2 linked regions of the Planctomyces sp. SH-PL62 genome follow. The protein of the gene in region 1 binds, or shares a complex with, the protein of each later gene. Links are inferred from orthologs where the notes say so. Each region holds a gene or a part of one and is shown in the gene's direction. Other genes may lie near its edges.

Region 1 (5,429 bases):
GCCTCGTTTCGACGATCTGCCGGGCGATCCGGCGACTGAACCGTTCCTCCCCGAACTCGAAAAACGCCTTGGCCAGATCCTCGGCCGACAGCTCCGCGAGCAGCTCGGCGGCGGTGGGGGCGTCGGAACCGGAGTCGAACCGCATGTCGAGCGGCCCGTCGGCCCCGAAGCTGAACCCGCGATGCCGCCAGGCGAGCTGGTCGGACGAGAGCCCCAGGTCGAGCAGCACGCCGTCGACTTTCCCCGCGACGATCCCCAGCCCGGCCAGCCCCCGTCTCATCGCGCTGTAGGGCGCGTGGACCAGATCGACCGGCAGGCCGGCGCAGGCCGCTTTGGCCAGCTCCAGCATCTCGACGTCGCGGTCGAAGCCGACGACCCGCCCCGATGCGCCGACCAGGCGGGCCATCGCCGACGTGTGACCGCCGGCCCCGGCCGTCCCGTCCACGAGGATCGAACCCTCGCGCGGGGCGAGCCATTCGAGCACCTCGTCGATCAGGACGGGGCGATGGACGGCCCGCGGCCTCCGCTCCGGTTCCGGCCCGATTCCGCCCGGCGACTCCTCGCGTGACACGGCCTGAACGCTCGTTTCCGTTGAAATTGACGACGCCACCCCGTCGCCGGGATGGAGCGCCGGAATCTACCCAACCGTCCGATCCTGTCAACCCCGACGCCCCGACGGGCGTCCGACCGGGCCGGACGATCCCTCCTCATTCCTCTATCATAACGATCGTCGGCGCAGGGGCGCCCCTTGAGCCCAAGTTCCGGCCGACCGGCCCCCGACGCCGCCACGGGCACTGGTCTTTCCGCCGGGGGGCGCGAAACGCTATGATCGGGCCAGGGTCGAGCGGCGCCGTCGCGAGACGAGATGTGGACCAGGGACGGCGAAGCCGAGCTGTCTGATCGCGGCCGACGAGGCCGAAGCGAGTGCATCATGACCCGACGTTCCCGAGGGCGCGAAGTCGCCCTCCAGGTGCTTTATCAGCTTGAGCAGAACTCGGGCGTCATGACGACCGACGTCCGTCGATTCATCGATCGCCGGCTCCTGCGCGACCGACCGCTCGTCGAGTTCACCACCGGACTCATCGAGGGGGTGCGGGGGAACCAGCCCCAGATCGACGACGCGATCAAGCAGGTCGCGGAGAACTGGCGGCTCGACCGCATGGCCGCCATCGACCGCAACATCCTCCGCCTCGGCGCCTTCGAGATCCTCCACCACCCCGAGGTCCCCGCCAAGGTCGCCATCAACGAGGCCCTGGAACTGGCCAAGCGGTACAGCACCGCCCAGTCCAGCCGGTTCGTCAACGGCATCCTCGACAAGGTGCTCCAGCTCCAGGACCCCGCCCCCCGCTCGGACGCCGAGGCTGGGAGCGAGGCCGATCCCGACGTCGCGGTCGAATCCCCGGCCGCCGCCGAGGCCGAGGTCGCCCCGCCGGCTCCCATCGGGGAAGGCCCCGCCGCGTGAACCGCCGCGACGCCGACCTGCACATCCACACCACGCACTCCGACGGCGCCTGCTCCCCGAGAGAAGTCGTCGTCGCCGCGGCGCAGGTCGGGCTCGCCGCCCTGGCGATCACCGACCACGACACGGTCTCCGCCCTGCCGCCCGCCCGCGACGAGGCCGCCCGGCTGGGCGTGGAGCTGGTCCCCGGCGTCGAGCTGACCTGCGAGTATCAGGGCCGGGAGGTTCACCTCCTGGGGTACTTCTTCCACGACCATCCCGACCTGCTGGCCGCCGTCGACCGCCTCCGCACGGAGCGGGTCGGACGGTTCGCCGAGATGGCCGACAAGCTGAACGAACTCGACCTGATCGTCGATCTGACGGCCGTCCGCCGCTGCTTCCCCAGGGCCGTCCTGGGGCGGCGGCACCTGGCCGAATACCTCTTTCGGACGAAGCAGACGGAGACCGTCCGCGAGGCCTTCGACCTCTACCTCGCCGACGGCCGGCCCGCCTGCGTCGAGAAGGCCCGGCTCGACGCCTTCGAGGCGATCGCCCTGGTGCGCCGGGCCGGCGGCGTCGTCTCGTGGGCGCACCCGCCCTACAATCTCAAGTTCGACTCGCTGCGGACGCTCGCCGAGGCCGGGCTCGGGGCCGTCGAGACGGCCGGACCGGGCGTCCAGAACCGCGTCGGCCGCCGCTTCCGCGACTGGGCCGAGTTGCTCGATCTCGTCCCCACCGCCGGCTCCGACTTCCACGCCCCCGACCGTCCCGGCCGCCGCGTCGGCGCCACGACCACCCCCGACGCCGATCTCGAACGGCTCCGCCGACGCGCGACGGGGACGTCGGACCCGGCTACGGCCTGACGGGCTCGACATGCTAGAATACGTCGTATCTGCGCGGGTCGCGCCCGCGGGCTGCGGTAGGAAATTTCGAGGGAGACGAAGGGCGGACATGGCGATCAAAGGGATCCTGGAGCGGTTCAAGAAGGGTCTGGCGAAGACGGCGCAACTGTTCAACGTCCGGTCGTGGTTCGGCCGGAAGGTGGACCAGGCGTTCCTGGACGAGCTGGAAGGGCGGCTGATCCAGGCCGACGTCGGCGTGACGGCGACCTCGCGGATCATCGACTCCGTGCGCGAGGCGTTCGCCGACCAGACGGCCGACGAGAACCTCGTGGCGTTCGTCAAGCAGCAGCTCAAGGAACTGCTCCGCGACGACAGCCCGGAGACGCTCACGGTCGCGGCCCGGAAGCCGAGCGTCTACCTCGTCGCCGGCGTCAACGGTTCGGGCAAGACGACCTCGATCGCCAAGCTGGCGCAGCGGCACCGCGACCAGGGCAAGAGCGTGGTCCTGGCCGCGTGCGACACCTTCCGCGCCGCGGCGGCCGACCAGCTCTCGATCTGGGCCGAACGCGCCGGCTGCGAGATCGTCCGGGGGGCCCCGGGGGCCGATCCGGCGAGCGTCGCCCACGACGCCTGCCAGCGCGCCCTGGCACGCGGCAGCGAGATCCTGATCGTCGACACCGCCGGTCGGCTCCACACCCAGACCCACCTGATGCGCGAGCTGGAGAAGATCAAGTCGGTCGTCCAGCGTCAGATCCCCGGCGCGCCGCACGAGGTTTTGCTGGTCCTGGACGGCACCAACGGCCAGAACGCCATCCGTCAGGCCGAGGTTTTCACCAAGAGCATCGGCTGCACGGGCGTCATCCTGACCAAGCTCGACGGCACCGCCAAGGGGGGCGTCGTGGTCGCCGTGCGGCAGGCCATGAAGCTCCCGGTCAAGTTCCTGGGCGTCGGCGAGGGGATCGAGGACTTCCAGCCCTTCGACGCCGACGCGTTCGTCGAGTCGCTCTTCTCCTGAGCCGTCCCCCTCTGGCCGTCGCCGACCCGGCCGGACGGCCCGCCCGCGATTGACAGATCGGGCGGAATGTGGATAACACGGTCGCCCCGTGACGCGCTCGGCGCCCCAAGCCCAAGGATGGGCGGAGCCGCCGCGCGACTCTCGCGTCGGGGGCGGATCCGTGGAGGATGGATGGCGACCTTCCGCTTCGACGCTCTCGGCAAGACGCCGGCCCGTCTCCGCTCCTGGCTCGATGGCACCCGCAAGGCGACGGCCGGACGGTCCGCACCCGCGCGGTTCGCGCTGCTGGCCCTGATGGCCGGCGGCCTCGCCGTCGCCGGCTGCCTGGCCGCCTGGTCGATCGCCCCGGCCGAGCGCGCCTACCTCGCCTCGGGACGGCCCTTCCGCCAGGACGACCTCGACAAGGTCGAGCGGGCGCTCCTCTCCCAGAACATCGACTACAAGGTGGACGACCGCCGCGTGAGCGTCGCCGGCCGATCGGCCGAAGCCGCCGCCGCGATCGTCGCCAAGCTCGACCTCGGCCCGCGCTCGCTCGACGAGCTGCGCGAGGGCGCCGCCGCCTCGTCCTTCTGGGAATCCCCTCGCGACAAGGAGGAACGCTCCCAGCGCGAGCGGGCCAAGGTCTTCGAATCGATGATCGACGACCTGCCGGGGGTCGAAAGCTCCTTCGTCTGGATCAGCCGCGAACGCCAGCGCGGCGTGCTGCGGCCGACGACCCGGACCACGGCCCTGGTGCGAGTCCGCACCGAACAGACCCGCGAGCTTCCTTCCGCCACCGTCGAGTCGATCGCCTCGATCCTCACCGCGGCCGAGCCCGGCCTGACCCGGCAATCGTTCACCGTCGTCGACGACGAGGGCCGCCTCTACCGCGACGCCGACAACCCGGCCCTCACCGCGCTCTCGAACAACCGGGCCCGCGAGGAAGACCTGAGCCGCCGCATCCTCGACAAGCTGGACTGGATCAAGGGCGCGCGGGTCGACGTGAAGATCGAGGACCCGCCCGCTCCTCCCGAGCCCCGCGCGACCGAAACCGCCGCGCGGCGACGCCCCGGGACCGCATCGCCGCTGGAGGCGGGGCTGGCCGTCGGCCTCAATCGCGCCATGGAACTGGAGCCGGACGACCTGCCTCCCGCCGCCGAAACCGTCGCGGTCGCCGAGGCCCCCGAGCCGGCCCGAGGCCGGGGCCGGGTCCGGGTGCTCGTGCCGCGAAGCTACTATTTCAACGCCGGCCTCATGCCCGACGGCGGCCACGCCTCGCAGGACGAGCACCTCGCCCTGAAGGACCGCACCGAGGCGCTGATACGCGACACCGTCGAGTTGGTCGTCCCCGAGGCCGATCCGGTCGACTGGGAGCCGACGCTCGTCGAGCTTTTGCTCGACGGGATGCCCCCCGAGCACACGCCGGCGAGCGTCGCGGCGTCGTCGCGGCGGTCGGCTCGCGACTGGGCGATGGCGGGCGCGGCGGGGGCCGCCGCCGCCTCGCTGGTGGCCTTTGGCACCTGGCTCTTCGGCAGCCGCCCGCCGGCCCGACGGGCCTCGCCGTCGCGAGGCGATCTGCGATATCACCGAGGCGCGGCGGGCGCGCCGGCGCCGACCGAACGGGTGCTCGAATTCGTCCGCCGCAATCCCGAGACCGCGTTCAGCGTGCTGAATCGCTGGACGAGCCAGGGGGGGGGAAGGTCATGAATGCGTCGACCTCGTCCACGTCCGCCCGAGCGGCCCACCGCCCCCAATCCGGCGCCGAGTTCCCGCGCGGCGACCTCGGCGCGGGGGCCGACCCCCTCGCGGCCGAAGATTCGCCGTCCGACGCCCCGTCGGTCGCCGCGATCCCCCCGCTCCGCAAGGCGGCGATCGTCCTGGTGAGCCTGGAGCAGTCGCTATCCACCCAGATGCTCGCCCATCTCGATCGGGACGCCGTCGACGCGGTCACCTGGGAGATCGCCCGGATGGATCGGGTCGACCCGGCCGAGCAGGCCGTCGTCCTGGAGGAGTTCCTCAGCCTCGGCCTGCGGCGGCTCTGCTTCGTCTTCGAAGACCTCCTCCGCATGGACGACCGCGAGATCCGCGCCGCCTTTCGCGCCGAGGACGCCGAGGCCTGGGCCCTGGCCCTCGCCGGATCGGCCCCCCCGCTGCG
Region 2 (15,834 bases), 5.5 Mb from region 1 along the record:
GACGCCGGGCTCGCGGTCCTGGAGGCGCTGCCGAGGCTCCGCGTCCTCAACCTGGGCAAGGACCCCGCCTTCGCGAGCGAGAAGATCACCGCGGCCGGGCTGGCGCATCTCAGGAAGCTGCCGAAGCTCGACAATGTGGTCCTGTCGTACGTCCCGCTGGGGGACGAGGGGCTCGCGGCGCTGGCAGGGGCGCCCAGCCTCGCCCTGCTGGACATCTCGTCGACCAACGTGACGGACGCCGGGATGGCCCACCTGGCGAAGATGCCCGAACTCGCCCAGCTCCACCTCGACAACACGCCCGTGACCGCCGCCGGGCTCGCCCATCTGAAGGAGATCCCCAAGCTCAAGTATCTCTTCCTCGGCTACACCGACCTCGGCGACGCGGCGATGGCCCAGCTCGTCCCGCTCAAGAACCTGGAGGTCCTCTCGGTCGTCAAGGGGAACGTCACCGACGCCGGCCTCGCCCATCTGCGGGGGCTGACGCGGCTGGACCGCCTCTCCCTCCCGGACAACCAGATCACGGGGGCCGGCGTGGCGAACCTCCGGGGCCTGACCCGGCTGTATCAGCTCAACCTCTACTACAACAAGCTGGACGACGCCTCGCTCGCCGTCTTCAAGTCGCTCCCGGAACTCCAGCAGCTCTACATCTCCGGCGAGAAGATCACCGACGCCGGCCTCGTCCACCTCAAGGCCTTGCCCAAGCTCCGATACCTCAGCATCTCCTGGACCAAGGCCACCCAGGCCGGCATCGACGACCTCCGTAAGAGCCTCCCGGAAGTCCGGATCGACCACGGTGACTTCTGAGTCCCCCGGCTGGCTGCAACTCAGCGCCCGAGGAACGGCCGCACGCGTTCGGCGAGGAGCTTGTAGCCTTCCGGGGAGAAGTGGAGTTTGTCCTCGACGAACAGCTCGGGGCGGGCGCGACCGTCGTCGTCGACGGTGAACTCGTCCGCGTCGACGAAGCCGACGCGGGGCATGCCGAGGGCCGCCTCGCGGATCAGCCGGTTCATCTCGCGGCCCTTGTCCACCTCGCCCCAGCGGGCGGGCGCCGGGCTGAGGCCGATGTAGAGGATCTCGGTCTCGGGGAGCCGGGCGTGAATCACGCGGACGAACTCCACGAAGTCGGCCGCGACCTCGCCCGGGAGCCTCCCGGCGTGGATGTCGTTGCCCCCGGCCCGCAGCAGGATCTGCTTGGGCTCGTGGGGGAAGATCAGGCGGTCCGCGAAGTAGGTGGAATCGACGATCTCGGAGCCGCCGAACCCCCGGTTGACGACCTTGTGGTCCGGGAAGTCCTCGGCCAGCGTCTTCCAGAGCCGGATGGTCGAGGAGCCGACGAACAGGACGCCCCCCTTCTCGGGCGGGGCCTGGCGATCGGCGGCCTCGATCGCGGCGATCTCCTTCTCCCACCGGGCGTAGTCGTGCCGGGCGGCGGGCGCTCCCCCCACCGGCTCCTGGCCGCGAAGGCCGGACGGCGGGAAGCTCGCCAGCAGGAGGCAGGCGAAGATCGAGGCGATCGACGATTTCGGCGTTCTCACGGTCCGGTCCTCGGTCGGGCCAGGTCCCCCGCGGCTTCCAGGCGCCGGCGCGCCTCAGGAGGCGGAGTGGGTCCATCCTACAAGGCTCGGTTCCGGTCGCAAGGGGCCCGATGATCCAGGCCGGGCCGGCCGGGCGAGACGACCGCCGTTTTCGAGGACGCCACGGTTCAGGGGTTCCTGCGCCCGCGGGCTTCCGGCATCATGAATCCCCAGGGGGCTCCCACCACGTCGAGTCGGGAGCCGGGGACGGGCGCGATCGGGAGGTCGTCATGGTGAGCGGCGGTGAGAACGAGCATCTGACCGGGGACCTGAAATCCAGCGCGGGGGACGTCGTCGCCCCGGGGCTGGCGGTCGAGATCGACAAGCTGGGGGGGATCCACGTCGCCGTGTTCCGGCTGGCGAAGGGGGCCGTCGGCGAGAACGAGGGGCTGTTCCTCAGCGTCCCGGGCGGTCGCGAGATCGAACTCTACATCCTCCCCGGCGGGGTCCAGTACGACGGGACCGTGCGCGCGGCCGTCGTCCAGGACAGCGGCCAGCCCGCCTACGGGCTGGGGTTGGAACCCTCCTCGTTCGACTGATCCCCGCGACGTATCCGGGGCCAGGGCGAGGCGTGGCCTGGGCGGCGGCGTTATAGTGGTGAGGAGTCGGCCGCGCCCGGGGAGTCCGGGCCGCGAACGCCATCGATTGGGGCGATTCGCGGTGCGCCGGCGAATCGCGATAGAAGGCCAGCCGCAAAGGACGCCGGGCGGAACTCCGCGAGTCCCCGCGGCCGTGAAGGATGAAGATTGATGAATGTCCCAATAGACGAGCCCGACCCTTCAGGATCGTACCAGCAGTCGGTGGACGCCGTCGTCGCCGCGCTCCGAACCGACCTGCGACGCGGGCTCGACCGCCAGGAGGCGGAGGCGCGACTGGAGCGTTACGGCCGCAACGAGCTGACGGCCGAGGACCCCGAGCCGGGCTGGAAGCGGTTCCTGGCCCAGTTCTCCGACGTCCTGGTGATCCTGCTGCTGATCGCCACGGCGATCTCGGCGGCGCTCTGGCTCTATGAGCGGGACACGGCGCTCCCCTACGAGGCGCTGGCCATCTTCGGCGTGGTGCTGCTCAACGCCGTCATGGGCTACGTGCAGGAGTCGCGGGCCGAGGCGGCGGTGGCGGCGCTCCGGGCGATGTCGGCGGTCGAGGCGACGGCGATCCGCGACGGCCGCCAGCGGCGGATCTCGGCCGAGGAGCTGGTCCCCGGCGATCTGATCGTCATCGAGGAAGGGGACACGATCCCGGCCGACGGCCGCCTCACCCGGTCCACCTCCCTGCACATGGCCGAGGCGGCCCTCACGGGCGAGAGCGTGCCCGTCTCCAAGGAGACCGAGGCCCTTTCCGAAGAGGCCGAGCTGGGCGACCGCCGCAACATGGTCTACAGCGGCACGGCGGCGGCCTACGGCCGGGGCGCGGCGGTGGTCACGGCGACCGGCATGCGGACCGAGATGGGCCGCATCGCCGAGATGCTCAAGGCCGAACCCCAGGAGATGACGCCCCTCCAGGTGGAGCTGAACGGCGTCGGCAAGCTGCTGGGGGTGATCGTCGTCGCCATCGCGGTGATCATGATCGGGACGATCTTCGTGGTCGAGGAGGTGCAGGGCGTCTCCGCCTTCTTCGACGTCCTGATCCTGGGCGTGGCGCTGGCCGTCGCGGCGGTCCCCGAGGGCCTGCCGGCCGTGGTGACGGCCGTCCTGGCGCTGGGGGTGCAGCGGATGGCCACGCGCAAGGCCATCGTCCGCCGGCTGGCGGCCGTCGAGACCCTGGGATCGGCGACCGTCGTCGCCTCCGACAAGACCGGCACCCTGACCCGCAACGAGATGACCGCCCGCGTGGTCGCCACCGCGGCCGGCCGGGTGGACTTCGGCGGCACCGGCTACGAGCCCGCCGGCGCCCTCGACTTCAGCGCCGCCGGGAGCCAGGGCGACGGGGCGCTCCGCGAGGAGTTCCGCCGCGTGGTCTCCGCCGCCTCCCGGGCCAGCAACGCCGTGGTGCAGGAGCGGGAAGGGCGCTGGACGGTCCAGGGCGACCCGACCGAGGCGGCCCTGATCGTCGCCGCTCGCAAGGCGGGCCTGGATGACGAGTCGCTCGACGCCCGGTTCCCCCGGGTCGGCGAGGTGCCGTTCTCGTCCGAGCGCAAGCTGATGTCGACGGTCCACACCGACTCCGAGCAGCCCGAGCGCCTCGTCGTCTTCACCAAGGGGGCGCCCGACATCCTCCTGTCGCGCTGCACCCGCGAGCTGACGGCCGAAGGGGTCCGGCCGCTGACGCCCGAGCGTCGCGCCGAGCTTCTGAAGGTCAACGAGGGCCTCGCCCGCAAGGCCCTGCGCGTGCTGGGGATCGCCCTCCGCGAGCTTCCCACCGACGCGCCCGAGCGGCACTCGGTGGACGAGAAGGTGGAGCGCGACCTCGACTTCCTGGGCCTGATCGGCATCATCGACCCCCCCCGCCAGGAGGCGAGGCAGGCCGTGGAGCGGGCCCGAGGCGCGGGCATCCGGCCGATCATGATCACCGGCGACCACCCGATCACCGCGTCGGTCATCGCGACCGAGCTGGGCATCGCCGCCGACGACCGCGTCGTGACCGGCTCCGACCTGCAAGAGCTTTCCGACGAGGCCCTGGCCCGGACCGTCCGCGAGGTCTCGGTCTACGCCCGCGTCAACCCGGAGCACAAGCTCCGCATCGTCAAGGCCCTCCAGGCCAACGGCGGGACCGTGGCGATGACCGGCGACGGCGTCAACGACGCCCCGGCGCTGAAGGCCGCCGACATCGGCGTGGCGATGGGGATCTCCGGCACCGACGTCTCCAAGGAGGCCGCCGACGTCGTCCTCACCGACGACAACTTCGCCACCATCGTCTCGGCGGTCGAGGAAGGCCGGGCCATCTTCGAGAACATCCGCAAGTTCCTCCGCTACCTGATCTCGTCGAACATCGGCGAGGTCCTGACCATGTTCTTCGGCGTGCTCCTGTCCAAGCCGATCGGGCTGCACGCCGAGGAAGGGTCCGCCGTGGTGCTGCCGCTGCTGGCCACCCAGCTCCTCTGGATCAACCTGGTCACCGACGGCGCCCCCGCCCTGGCGCTGGGGGTGGACCCCGCCGATCCGGGCGTGATGGACCGCCCCCCCCGGCCCCGGAACCAGGGCGTCATCACCCGTCGCATGTGGGTGGGCATCGGCCTGGTCGGCTCCGTGATGGCGGTCGGCACCCTGCTGGTCATCGACGCCTGCCTCCCCGGCGGCCTGATCGAAGGCACCGGCGACATGCACTACGCCCAGACCATGGCCTTCACGACCCTGATGATGTACCAGCTCTTCAACGTGTTCAACGCCCGCTCCGACGACGAGTCCGCCTTCCACGGCCTCTTCCGGAACCCCTGGCTCTGGGGCGCGGTCGGCCTCTCGCTGCTCCTCCAGGTGGCCGTGGTCTACGTCCCGTTCCTCCAGGTCGCGTTCTCGACCACCGCGCTGAGCCTGAACGACTGGCTCGTCTGCACGGCGGTCGCCAGCTCCGTCCTCTGGCTCTGCGAACTCGGCAAGGCCGCCCTCCGCGCCTGGCGGCGACGCGCCGCCGCCACGCCCGCGCCGGCCCCCTGATCGGATCATCGACCCTCGCCCCCTTGGGACGCCATGAGCTTGATGCCGAACCTCTTGAACCCTCGCCGTCTCCCGCCCCTTTCGGCCCTTGCGATCGGGGCCGCCTGGCTCTCGGTCGCGCTCGCCTCGGCCTCGCGAGGCGAGGACGCGCCGAAGGTCGCGCCGCAACTCCGGCCGTTCGTCGACTCCGGCGCGCTCGCCGGCGCCGTGACGCTCGTGGCGTCCCCCGAGCGGGTCCTCTCCCTGGAGGCGGTCGGCTGGTCCGACGTGGCGGCGCGGACGCCGATGGCGACCGACGCCGTCTTCTGGATCGCCTCCCAGTCCAAGCCGATGACCGCCGCGGCGCTGATGATCCTCGTCGACGAGGGGAAGGTGGACGTCGACGCCCCGGTGGCGACGTACCTGCCGGAGTTCGGGGACGCGTGGGTCGCCGTCGAGCGCGACGATCGGCATGTGCTGTTGAAGCGGCCCGGACGCCCCGTCCTGGTCCGCGACGTCCTCTCCCACACGAGCGGCCTGCCGTTCCGCTCGCCGATCGAGACGCCGACGCTCGACGTCCTCCCGCTGGCGTCGCGAGTCCGAAGCTACGCGACGCTCCCCCTGCTCTTCGAGCCGGGGTCGAAGTCGCTGTACTCGAACGCGGGGATCAACGTCGCCGGGCGGATCATCGAGGTCGTGAGCGGCTCGCCCTACGAGACGTTCCTCCGGGAGCGGCTCTTCCAGCCCCTAGGGATGGTCGACGCGACGTTCCGCCCCGAGGGCTCGCGGCTCGCCCGCGTGCCGAAGGCGTACAAGCCGGGCGGGAAGGGCCTCGAAGCCACCCCCATCGACCAGCTGAAATACCCGCTCGACGCCCCCGACCGCGAGCCGATGCCCGCCGGCGGCCTCTTCGCGACGGCCGACGACGTCTCGCGGTTCTACCGGATGCTGGCGAACGATGGCGTCTTCGAAGGCCGGCGCATCCTCTCCGAACCGGCCGTGCGGATGATGACCTCGGACCAGTCCGGCGACGCCCGCTCCTCTTACGGCTTCGGCCTGGCCGTGGACGGCGCGGGCTTCGGCCACGGCGGGGCTTACGGCACCCACTCGTCGTACGACCGCGAACGCCGGCTGATCACCGTCTTCCTCGTCCAGCACGCCGCCTGGGGCCCGGGGGGCGATCGCATCCTGCCCACCTTCCAGCAGGCCGCCCGCGACCTCTTCGGCTCCCGGCCGCAGCCCTGAACGCGGCGGCCGTTTGTTGAATTTTAGTTGCACGGGTCGGCCGTCGCGCGTATCGTTCAGGGGCCTCGACGGGCTACCTCATCGACCTTCGGCGCGATCGACCATGGGACAATGGGCTGGACATCTCGGAGCGGCCTGGTTGCTGGCCGCGACGGCCTGGGCCGGCGTCGGCCTGGCGGACGAGCCGGCGCCGCGGGAGGAGGCCGAGGCGTTCTTCGAACGCTCGGTCCGGCCCCTCCTCGTCGAGCGCTGCCTCTCCTGCCACGGCGGGCCGGCGAAGTCGGGCGACGGCAAGGTCAAGGTCCGGGGCGGGCTCGACCTCACCTCGCGAGCGAAGATCCTCGAGGGCGGGGACAGCGGGCCGGCGATCGAGCCGGGGAACGTCGAGGACAGCCTGCTCGTCCGCGCGATCCGCTATCACGACGAGCCCCGGATGCCCCCCGACCGCCGGCTCGACGACGGCGAGATCCGCGCCCTGAGCCGCTGGATCGAGCAAGGCGCGGCCTGGCCCGGGGCGGCCGACGACGAGAACGAGGTCCCCACGCCCGCCGCCGCGTCCCCCGGGATCGACCTGGAGTCCGGCCGGTCGCACTGGGCGTTCCGGCCCCTGGCCGACCCGCCGGTCCCGGAGGTGCGCGACCGCGCCTGGCCGGCCTCGCCGATCGACCGCTTCGTGCTGGAGAAGCTGGAAGCCCAGGGGCGGTCGCCCGCGCCCGCGGCGAGCCGTCGGGCCTTCATCCGCCGCGCCTCGTTCGACCTCGTCGGCCTCCCCCCGACCCCGGAGGAGGTGGACGCCTTCGAGGCCGACCCCGCGGGCGACGCCGACGCCGTCGCCCGGCTGGTCGACCGGCTCCTCGCCTCCCCCCGATACGGCGAGCGCTGGGGGCGCGTCTGGCTCGACCTGGTGCGCTACGCCGACACCGCCGGGGAGACGGCCGACTATCCCGTGCCCGAGGCGTATCGCTACCGCGATTACGTCATCGACGCCTTCAACGCCGACCTCCCCTACGACCGCTTTTTGGCCGAGCAGATCGCCGGCGACCTGCTGGCCCCGGCCGGGCCCCCCGAACGGGCCCGCGCGGCGGTGATCGCGACCGGGTTCCTCGCCGTCTCCCGACGGTTCGGATTCGACCCCCAGAACTACCACCACCTGACGATCGAGGACACGATCGACGCCCTGGGCAAGTCGGTCCTCGGCCTGACGATCGCCTGCGCCCGCTGCCACGACCACAAGTTCGACCCGATCGCCCAGGCCGACTATTACGCCCTCTACGGCGTCTTCGAGAGCACCCGCTATCCCTTCCCCGGCGGCGAGGAGACGAAGCGGCCCCGCGATTTCGTCTCGGTCCCCGTCGCGGATGGCTCGGCCTCCGAGGCCGTCGAGCTGGCCTACGCCGTCGCCGAGTCCCCCACGCCGGCCGACTCCCGCATCCAGCGCCGGGGCGACCCGAAGAACCTGGGGCCGGCCGTCCCTCGCGGCTTCCCGGAAGTCCTCGTCGGTCGCGACGCCCCCCCCATCGGCTCGGGGAGCGGCCGGCGCGAGCTGGCGGCCTGGCTGACCGACCGCTCCAACCCGCTGACCTACCGGGTGCTGGTCAACCGTGTCTGGCAGCACCACTTCGGCCGGGGGATCGTCGCCTCGGCCAGCAACTTCGGCGTGAAGGGGAGCCCCCCCTCGCACCCCGAGCTGCTCGACTGGCTGGCCTCCCGGTTCATCGAGGACGGCTTCTCCATCAAGGCCCTCCATCGCCGCATCCTCCTCTCGGCCGCCTACCGGACCGCCTCGACGGCCGGACCGGCGAGCGCCTCGGAAGCGGAGGCCGACCCCGAGAACGTCCGGCTGGGCCGCTTCAATCGCCGACGGCTTGACGCCGAGGAGATCCGCGACGCCCTCCTGTTCGTCTCGGGCGGGCTCGACTCCGGCCGAGGGGGGCCGCATCCGTTCCCGCCCGTCGAGCAGTGGGGGTTCACGCAGCATTCGCCTTTCCTGGCGGTCTATCCCAGCGACCGCCGGAGCGTCTACCTGATGACCCAGCGCCTCCGGCGGCACCCGTTCCTGGCCCTCTTCGACGGGGCCGACCCCAACTCCAGCACCGAGGCCCGGAACGCGACGACGGTCCCCACCCAGTCCCTCTTCTTCCTGAACGACCCGCTCGTGCACCAGGCCGCCGAAGGGCTCGCCGACCGCCTGCTCGCCGCGAGCGACGACCCCTCGGCGCGGATCGACCGGGCCTTCCGCCTCGTCCTGGGCCGCCCCGCCTCGGCCGTCGAGATCGACCGGATGCGAGCCCACCTCGACGAGTGCCGCGAAGACCTGGCCGCCGTCGGCGAGCCGCCCGATACGCTCGAACGCCGCACCTGGGCGAGCCTGGCGCGCATCCTCTTCGGGACCAACGAATTCCTCTACGTCGATTGAATCGAGGGCGAGCCCGGACCATGAGCGACCGACCGACCGGCGTCTCCCGGCGCGACCTGATCCGCTCCACGGCCGGGCTGGGCTGCGGCTCGCTCTGGCTCTCCGGAATCCTCGCCGACCTCTCGGCCGCCGAGGCCGGGACGGCGAAGGGGACCGCCCCCGACGACCCCCTGGCGGCTCGCGCCCCCCACTTCCCCGCCCGGGCGAAGCGGGTGATCATGCTTTACATGACCGGAGGTGTCTCCCACGTCGACTCGTTCGACCCCAAGCCCCGGCTCTTCGCCGACCACGGCAAGAGCATCGAGATCGACGAGTGGCAGGGGAAGCGCGGGAAGTACGCTCGCTTCCTGAAGCGGCCGGACTGGACGTTCGCGAAGCACGGCGAGAGCGGCATCGAGGTCAGCTCGCTGTTCCCGGAGATGGCCGGCTGCGTGGACGACCTCTGCGTGATCCGGTCGATGAAGTCGGACCACACGAACCACTACGAGGCGACGTTGCAGGCCCACACCGGGTCGATCACCTTCGCCCGGCCGAGCGTCGGCGCGTGGGTGAGTTACGGCCTGGGGACGTTCAACCGCAACCTGCCGTCGTTCGTGGTGATCGCCCCCCATTCGCCCTACGCCGGCGAGCAGGCCTGGGGGGCGGACTTCCTCCCCGGCTGCCACCAGGGGACGCGGGTCGTCCCCGGCCCCGAGCCGATCGCCGACCTCCATCGCCGGCTCCGCTCCGCCTCGCTCCAGGAACGCGAGATCGCCCGGATCCAGGGGCTGAACCGCGACCACCTGGCGGCCCGGGGCGACGACCCCGGCCTGGCCGCGCGGATCCGGTCGTTCGAGACCGCGTTCGGGATGCAGCACGAGGCCCCCGAGGCCTTCGACGTCTCGCGGGAGTCCGACGCCACCCTCCGGCTGTACGGCCTGGAGCGGGGATCGACCGAGGGGTTCGCCTGGCAATGCCTGGTCGCCCGCCGGCTCTGCGAGCGGGGCGTCCGGTTCATCGAGCTGGTCGACACCGGGGCCTCGAACAACTGGGACGCCCACGGCGACATGCAGACCCACGCCCCGCTCGCCCGCAACGTCGACCGCCCCATCGCCGGCCTGATCCGCGACCTCAAGGGGCGCGGGCTGCTGGAGGACACCCTGGTCGTCTGGACCACCGAGTTCGGCCGCACCCCCTATCATGAGTCGGCCGACGCGAAGGGGCGGGAGCACCACCACTGGGCCTTCTCCACCTGGCTGGCCGGCGGCGGCGTGAAGGCGGGCCACGTCCACGGCGCGACCGACGACCACGGCATCCACGTCGCCGAGGACGGCGTGCACGTCCACGACCTCCACGCCACGATCCTCCACCTCCTCGGCCTCGACCACACCCGCCTCACCTTCCGCCACGCCGGCCGCGACTTCCGCCTCACCGACGTCAAGGGGAACGTCGTCAAGCCGCTCCTGGCCTGAGCGCGCCGGGGGGCGGGCGTGGCGATCGGCCCTCGCCCGACCCGTTCGTCCCTCCGACCGGCTGCGCCTTCCCCGACGCCGAACGATTGCGGTACGCTGAACCGGCGACGAGGGGGATCGAAACCAGGGCGGAAAGGGCGGCGGCGCGATGTGTGGGATCGCCGGATTCGTGAACGGCGGAGATCGGGCGGCGGATCGCTCGGTGGTCGAGGCCATGACCGCCGTCCTCGCCCATCGCGGGCCCGACGGCGACGGCGTGCATGTCGCGGGGCCCGTCGCCCTGGGGCACCGGCGGCTGTCCATCATCGACGTCGAAGGGGGCGCCCAGCCGCTCGCCAACGAGGACGGCTCGGTCTGGATCGTCTACAACGGCGAGCTTTACAACGAGCCCGAGCTGCGACCGGGCCTGGAAGCGAAGGGCCACCGCTACCGGACCCATTGCGACACCGAGACCTACGTCCATCTGTATGAGGAGGACGGCGAGGCCTTCGTCGAGCGGCTCAACGGCATGTTCGCCCTGGCGATCTGGGACGGTCCCCGCCGTCGGTTGATCCTGGCCCGCGACCGCATGGGCCAGAAGCCGCTGTACTACGCCGAGCTTCCCGGCGGCGGACTGGCGTTCGGCTCCGAGCCCAAGGCCCTGCTGAAACACCCCGAGGTCCCCCGCGCGCTCGACCCCGACGGCCTGGCCCGCTACCTCTTCTACGAGTACGTCCCGGCCCCGTACTCGATCTGGCAGGGCGTCCGCAAGCTGCCGCGCGGGCATGTGTTGATCTGGGAGGGAGGCCGCGTCCGGGTCTCCCGGTTCTTCCCCAAAGGCCACCCGCGCGACCCGAGCCCGCCGCCGTTCGAGGAGGCGGCCGAGCGGTTCTGGGGCTCGTTCCGCGACTCCGTGGCCCGCCACCGCCGCTCCGACGTGCCGCTGGGCGTCTTCCTCTCCGGGGGCGTCGACTCGTCCAGCGTCGCCGCGGCGCTCTGCGAGGTCGAGCCCGCCGCGACCGTCCACACCTTCTCCATCGGCTTCGAGGACCCCAGCTTCGACGAGAGCGCCCACGCCCGGGCCGTCGCCGAATTCCTGGGGACCGACCACCACGAGCGGACCTTCTCCGTCGACCAGGTCCTCGAACTGCTGCCCCAGGTCGCCGCCTGGCTCGACGAGCCGTTCGGCGACGCCTCGGTCCTCCCCACGCACCTCCTCAGCCGGTTCGCCCGCGAGCACGTCGCCGTGGCCCTCGGCGGCGACGGGGCCGACGAGCTGATCGCCGGCTACCCCACCTTCGAAGCCGAACGCGCCGCCAGGATCTATCGCGGCCTCCCCCGCCCCGCCCGCGCCCTGGCCGAGGCCGCCGTCGGCCGCTTGCCCGTCGACCATCGCAACTTCAGCTTCGACTTCAAGCTCAAGCAGTTCCTCCGGGGCGCCGCCGAAGCCCCCCCCCTGGCCCACCAGCGCTGGCTGGGCTCGTTCTCCGGCCCCGAGCTGGCCCGGCTGCTCGTCGCCGACGGTCTCGACGTCGAGGCCGAGCACGCCTCGCTCGCCGCCCGGATCGCCGCCGAGGACCCCGGCGACCCGCTCGACCGCTCGCTGGAGCTCTACCAGGAGACCTACCTCCCCGAAGACATCCTGACCAAGGTCGACCGCGCGAGCATGGCCTGCGGCCTGGAAGTCCGCGCCCCGTTCCTGGACGCCCGCCTGGTCGACGAGGTCCGGTCCCTGCCTTCGTCCTACAAGTACGGCAAGGGGACCACCAAGCGGCTCCTCAAGCGGGCCGCCGCGTCCCGACTCCCCGAAGCGATCCTCAAACGCCCCAAGAAAGGCTTCGGCATCCCCGTCGCCCGATGGCTCCGGGGCCCGCTCGCCCCCCTGCTCCACCGACTCCTCGCCCCCGACCGCCTGCGGGCCCAGGGCCTCTTCCGCCCCGAGGAAGTCGCCCGCCGCGTCGCCGAGCACCAGGCCGGCGCCCGAGACCACCGCAAACCCCTCTGGACGCTCCTGATGTTCCAGTTGTGGCATGAACAATGGCTTGAGTGAACAGGAATTAGGATGAGGATCCTCGTCGTCTCCGACCTCCACGCCAACCGCGCGGCGCTCGCCGCGATCGACGAACCCCACGACGTCTGCTTCTGTCTGGGGGACCTCGTCGATTACGGCCCCGAGCCGTCGGCCTGCGTGCGCTGGGCCATGACCCACGCCGACCACGCCGTCCGGGGCAACCACGACCACGGCGTGGCCCAGGGCGTCCCGGTCACCGGCGACCTCGGCTTCCGCTACCTGACCCGCGTCACCCGGCCCGACATGTGGGAGGCCCTGGCCCCCGACGAACGCAAATACCTCCTCCAACTCCCCGTCACCTGCCGCGTCACCCTGGACGACGTCCGCTACCTCCTCGTCCACGCCACCCCCCGCGACCCCCTCGACGAATACCTCCTCCGCGACGAGGCCGGCTGGGCCCGCCGCCTCGAAAACGTCGACGCCGACGTCGTCTGCGTGGGCCACTCCCACATGCAGTTCAAGCTCAAGGTCGGCGATAAGCTCGTCGTCAACCCCGGCAGCGTCGGCATCTCCCGCGACGGCGACCCCCGCGCCGCCTACGCCGTCATCGAGGACGGCCGGGTCGAACTCAAGCGCGTTCCCTACCCCATCGAGGAAGTCGTCGCCGCCACCCAATCCACCCCCTGGCCCGACCGCGCCAAGGCCATGCTCACCCACGTGTTCCGCAACGGACGCCTCCCCCCCCCGCCGAGCGACCCCACGCACCTATAGCCGCTGACCCACGAGAAGCCGTACCACCCCGGCCGGTTTCAGAGAGCCTGGCCAGCGAACCCGCGACCCAAAATTGGCTTCGTTTGACACCGGACATGAGACCGTAAGACGTCGTAATTCCTGTGGATTCGGAATGTTATGTCGATCTCAATTGGCTCCGTTCGGCCGATATGGCGTTAACGACCTGCGCCCAGAGCGTAAGATAGGCTTCGTTCGAGCCAGCCTCGAATCAAAGAAATTCGACGCAAGGTTAATCGCAGTGTCGGTTTACATCGAAAAGGCGTGGCAGGAAATTGGGTTCGTTCGGCCGCATTGCATGAAGTCGAGGGAGAAGAGGAGAGACCTCGCTGCGAAAATCCAAGGAAAAAAATGAGCCGTCCGCGAGGGAGCGGGGACCCGCTCTCCAACGTGGGTTCAGGAGTGGCTGCTGGACTTTCCGGCGCGATCGGCGCAAGCGGAAATTCCGGCGCAAGCTGTTTTTGGAGAGTTGGTTACAACGTCGACAGATAAGCCGACCGGCCTTGCGCCGGGCCGAGATCCCGGCTCCCGTCGCGACGCCGAGAGCCCCGAAGGACGGGCCCCGACGCGGGGATCGGGCGTCGGAAAGCAAGCAGGCCCCTGGAGTTCGGAGCGGGATTCGATTATCATCTCGCCAGCGGACCTTCCGCGTTCGATTCCGATCGAATCGCCAGAGAGCTTCGAGGCGCAGCGCCCCCTAAGTGGGACATTGCACCGCGATCGCCCATTGCGGCGAAACCGGCTCGAGGATTCGTCGCTTGCGACGACGCCGTCCAATCCGGATCATCCCTCGCCGCCGAGGACGACCGACCCGTGAAGGGTGCAGTCGGCTCGACGTCGCGGCCGATACCGGGAGGGCGACGACGACGTCGCGAGAAATCGGGTCGGTCGACCAGCGTTGAATCGCGGATTCAAGGCGGCTGCGCCGTCGTCAAGACCGCGTGGATCGAAGCGAGGGGCCGAAGGCCGTCGCCGTTCGGGTCGCGCGGAAGATTCCGTGAAAAAACGGCATGGGGAATGGTTGACGGGTCCTGAGGGTGGCGATACACTCTTACTTTCCTACGTGATAGGCCAGTTAGGTGAGACCGGCTCACCTCGGATCGGCTGGGTTTCGGGCGGAAGGACGTGACTGCGGTGGCGGGTATCAGCAACGAGCGGATTCGGATCCGGATGGAAGCCTACGATCACACCATCCTGGATCAGTCGGCCAAGGACATCGTCGACACGGCCAAGCGGACCGAAGCCATCGTGCACGGGCCGATCCCCCTGCCGACCCGGATCGAACGGTACACCGTGCTCCGCAGCCCGCACATCGATAAGAAGTCGCGGGAGCAGTTCGAGATCCGGACCCACAAGCGGCTGATCGATATCGTCCAGCCCACCAATAAGACGATCGACGCCCTGAACAAACTGAGCCTGCCCGCGGGCGTGGACATCAAGATCAAGGCTTCGCCCTCGGGCGCCTGATCGCCGGATAACAGCTATCGCCTTGAAGACGCCCGACGCCGACCTCCCCCGGTCGTCGCAACGGGCCGAAGACTTCCTGGACCGCGTACGACTGGTACGTGCACGTCCGGATGCGTCGGACGCCTCAATCGGCCCAGGCCGAGAGACAGCCCCGACGCCGGGATCGCCGAAAAGCCTGGCCGCGATCCTCCGTCGAAGTCCGCCACCCACCCAGGTTGATTGGAACACGCCTCGCCGCGAGGCCCGCCGGGCGTCCCGGCCCCCCGGGGCTCGGCCGGCGGAAGCGCCGCCACCGGTTGTACACGGAGTTCGACGATGCGAGTGGGACTGCTGGGACGGAAGATCGGAATGACCCAGATCTTCCAGGAGGACGGCACCGCCGTCCCGATCACGGTTCTGGAGTGCGGGCCCTGCACCGTGCTGCAGGTCCGCACCGACGAAGTCGACGGCTACCACGCGGTCCAGCTCGGTTTCGACGACAAGAAGCGGAAGAACGCCACCCAGGCGGAGCGAGGCCACGCCAAGAAGGTGGAGGCCGAGCCCAAGCGTTACGTCAAGGAGATCCGCCAGGCCGAGGCGGTCGACGTGGCGGCCGGGACCACCCTGACGGTCGAGGTCTTCGGCGACGTGAAGAACGTCGACGTGACCGGCGTCAGCAAGGGTCGCGGCTTCTCCGGCGTCATGAAGCGTCACGGCTTCCGCGGCCTCCGGGCCACGCACGGCGTCAAGCGGATGCACCGCCATCCCGGCTCCTCCGGTCCCAGCGCCGACCCGTCGCGGACCCGCAAGGGCATCCGCAAGCCGGGCCAGTTCGGCAACGCCCAGGTGACCGTGCGGAACCTGGAAATCGTCCGGGTGGACCCGACCAACAACCTCTTGCTGCTCCGCGGCGCCGTCCCCGGCCCCAACGGCGGCTACCTGACCGTCCGTCAGACCAACAAGGGCTGAGCCGGGTTCGCGGACCCTCGGAGATGGATACGACCGCCATGCTGACGATCCCTGTTTACAACCCCGACGGCGCCAAGGTGGGTGAGGAGTCGATCGACCCCGCCGACTTCGGCGGGGCCGTCAACAAGCAGCTCCTTCACGACGTGGTCCTGATGCACCTGGCCGCCCGCCGGGTCGGGACCGTGAACACCCGAGGCCGGTCGGACGTCGCCGGCTCGAAGAAGAAGCTGTTCCGCCAGAAGGGGACGGGCAACGCCCGGGCCGGTTCCAAGCGGACCAACAAGCGGAAGGGCGGCGGCGTCGCCTTCGCCCGCCGCAACCGCGACTACCGCTACAGCATCCCCAAGAAGGCCGTCCGCACGGCCATCCGGATGGCCCTGCTGTC

Evidence for each region.
Region 2: the proteins of nusB (region 1) and rpsJ are in contact, whole or in part, in a solved structure (PDB 3D3B), measured with the Escherichia coli proteins. The link is inferred for Planctomyces sp. SH-PL62 from one-to-one orthologs.

Annotation. Positions count from the first base shown.
Region 1 is NZ_CP011273.1:5,808,338-5,813,766, reverse strand. Bases 1-2,696 are described here. They hold nusB (transcription antitermination factor NusB), read left to right. Parts: upstream 1-931; coding sequence 932-1,462; downstream 1,463-2,696. Other genes in these bases: ftsY (signal recognition particle-docking protein FtsY), read left to right, coding at 2,390-2,696; VT85_RS22785 (PHP domain-containing protein), read left to right, coding at 1,459-2,301; rsmH (16S rRNA (cytosine(1402)-N(4))-methyltransferase RsmH), read right to left, coding at 1-571. Outside these bases: more of ftsY, read left to right, coding at 2,697-3,295; VT85_RS22775 (hypothetical protein), read left to right, coding at 3,467-4,981; VT85_RS22770 (FliG C-terminal domain-containing protein), read left to right, coding at 4,978-5,429. UniProt on the Escherichia coli protein: Part of the processive rRNA transcription and antitermination complex (rrnTAC). The complex forms an RNA-chaperone ring around the RNA exit tunnel of RNA polymerase (RNAP).
Region 2 is NZ_CP011273.1:270,795-286,628, forward strand. What follows is about bases 12,999-15,834. They hold rpsJ (30S ribosomal protein S10), read left to right. Parts: upstream 12,999-14,168; coding sequence 14,169-14,501; downstream 14,502-15,834. Other genes in these bases: VT85_RS01085 (metallophosphoesterase family protein), read left to right, coding at 12,999-13,016; rplC (50S ribosomal protein L3), read left to right, coding at 14,817-15,449; rplD (50S ribosomal protein L4), read left to right, coding at 15,488-15,834. Outside these bases: VT85_RS01045 (leucine-rich repeat domain-containing protein), read left to right, coding at 1-804; VT85_RS01050 (GDSL-type esterase/lipase family protein), read right to left, coding at 825-1,535; VT85_RS01055 (hypothetical protein), read left to right, coding at 1,805-2,113; VT85_RS01060 (cation-translocating P-type ATPase), read left to right, coding at 2,324-5,164; VT85_RS01065 (serine hydrolase domain-containing protein), read left to right, coding at 5,207-6,388; VT85_RS01070 (PSD1 and planctomycete cytochrome C domain-containing protein), read left to right, coding at 6,528-8,804; VT85_RS01075 (DUF1501 domain-containing protein), read left to right, coding at 8,825-10,255; asnB (asparagine synthase (glutamine-hydrolyzing)), read left to right, coding at 10,404-12,284; more of VT85_RS01085, read left to right, coding at 12,297-12,998. UniProt on the Escherichia coli protein: Involved in the binding of tRNA to the ribosomes. Part of the processive rRNA transcription and antitermination complex (rrnTAC). The complex forms an RNA-chaperone ring around the RNA exit tunnel of RNA polymerase (RNAP).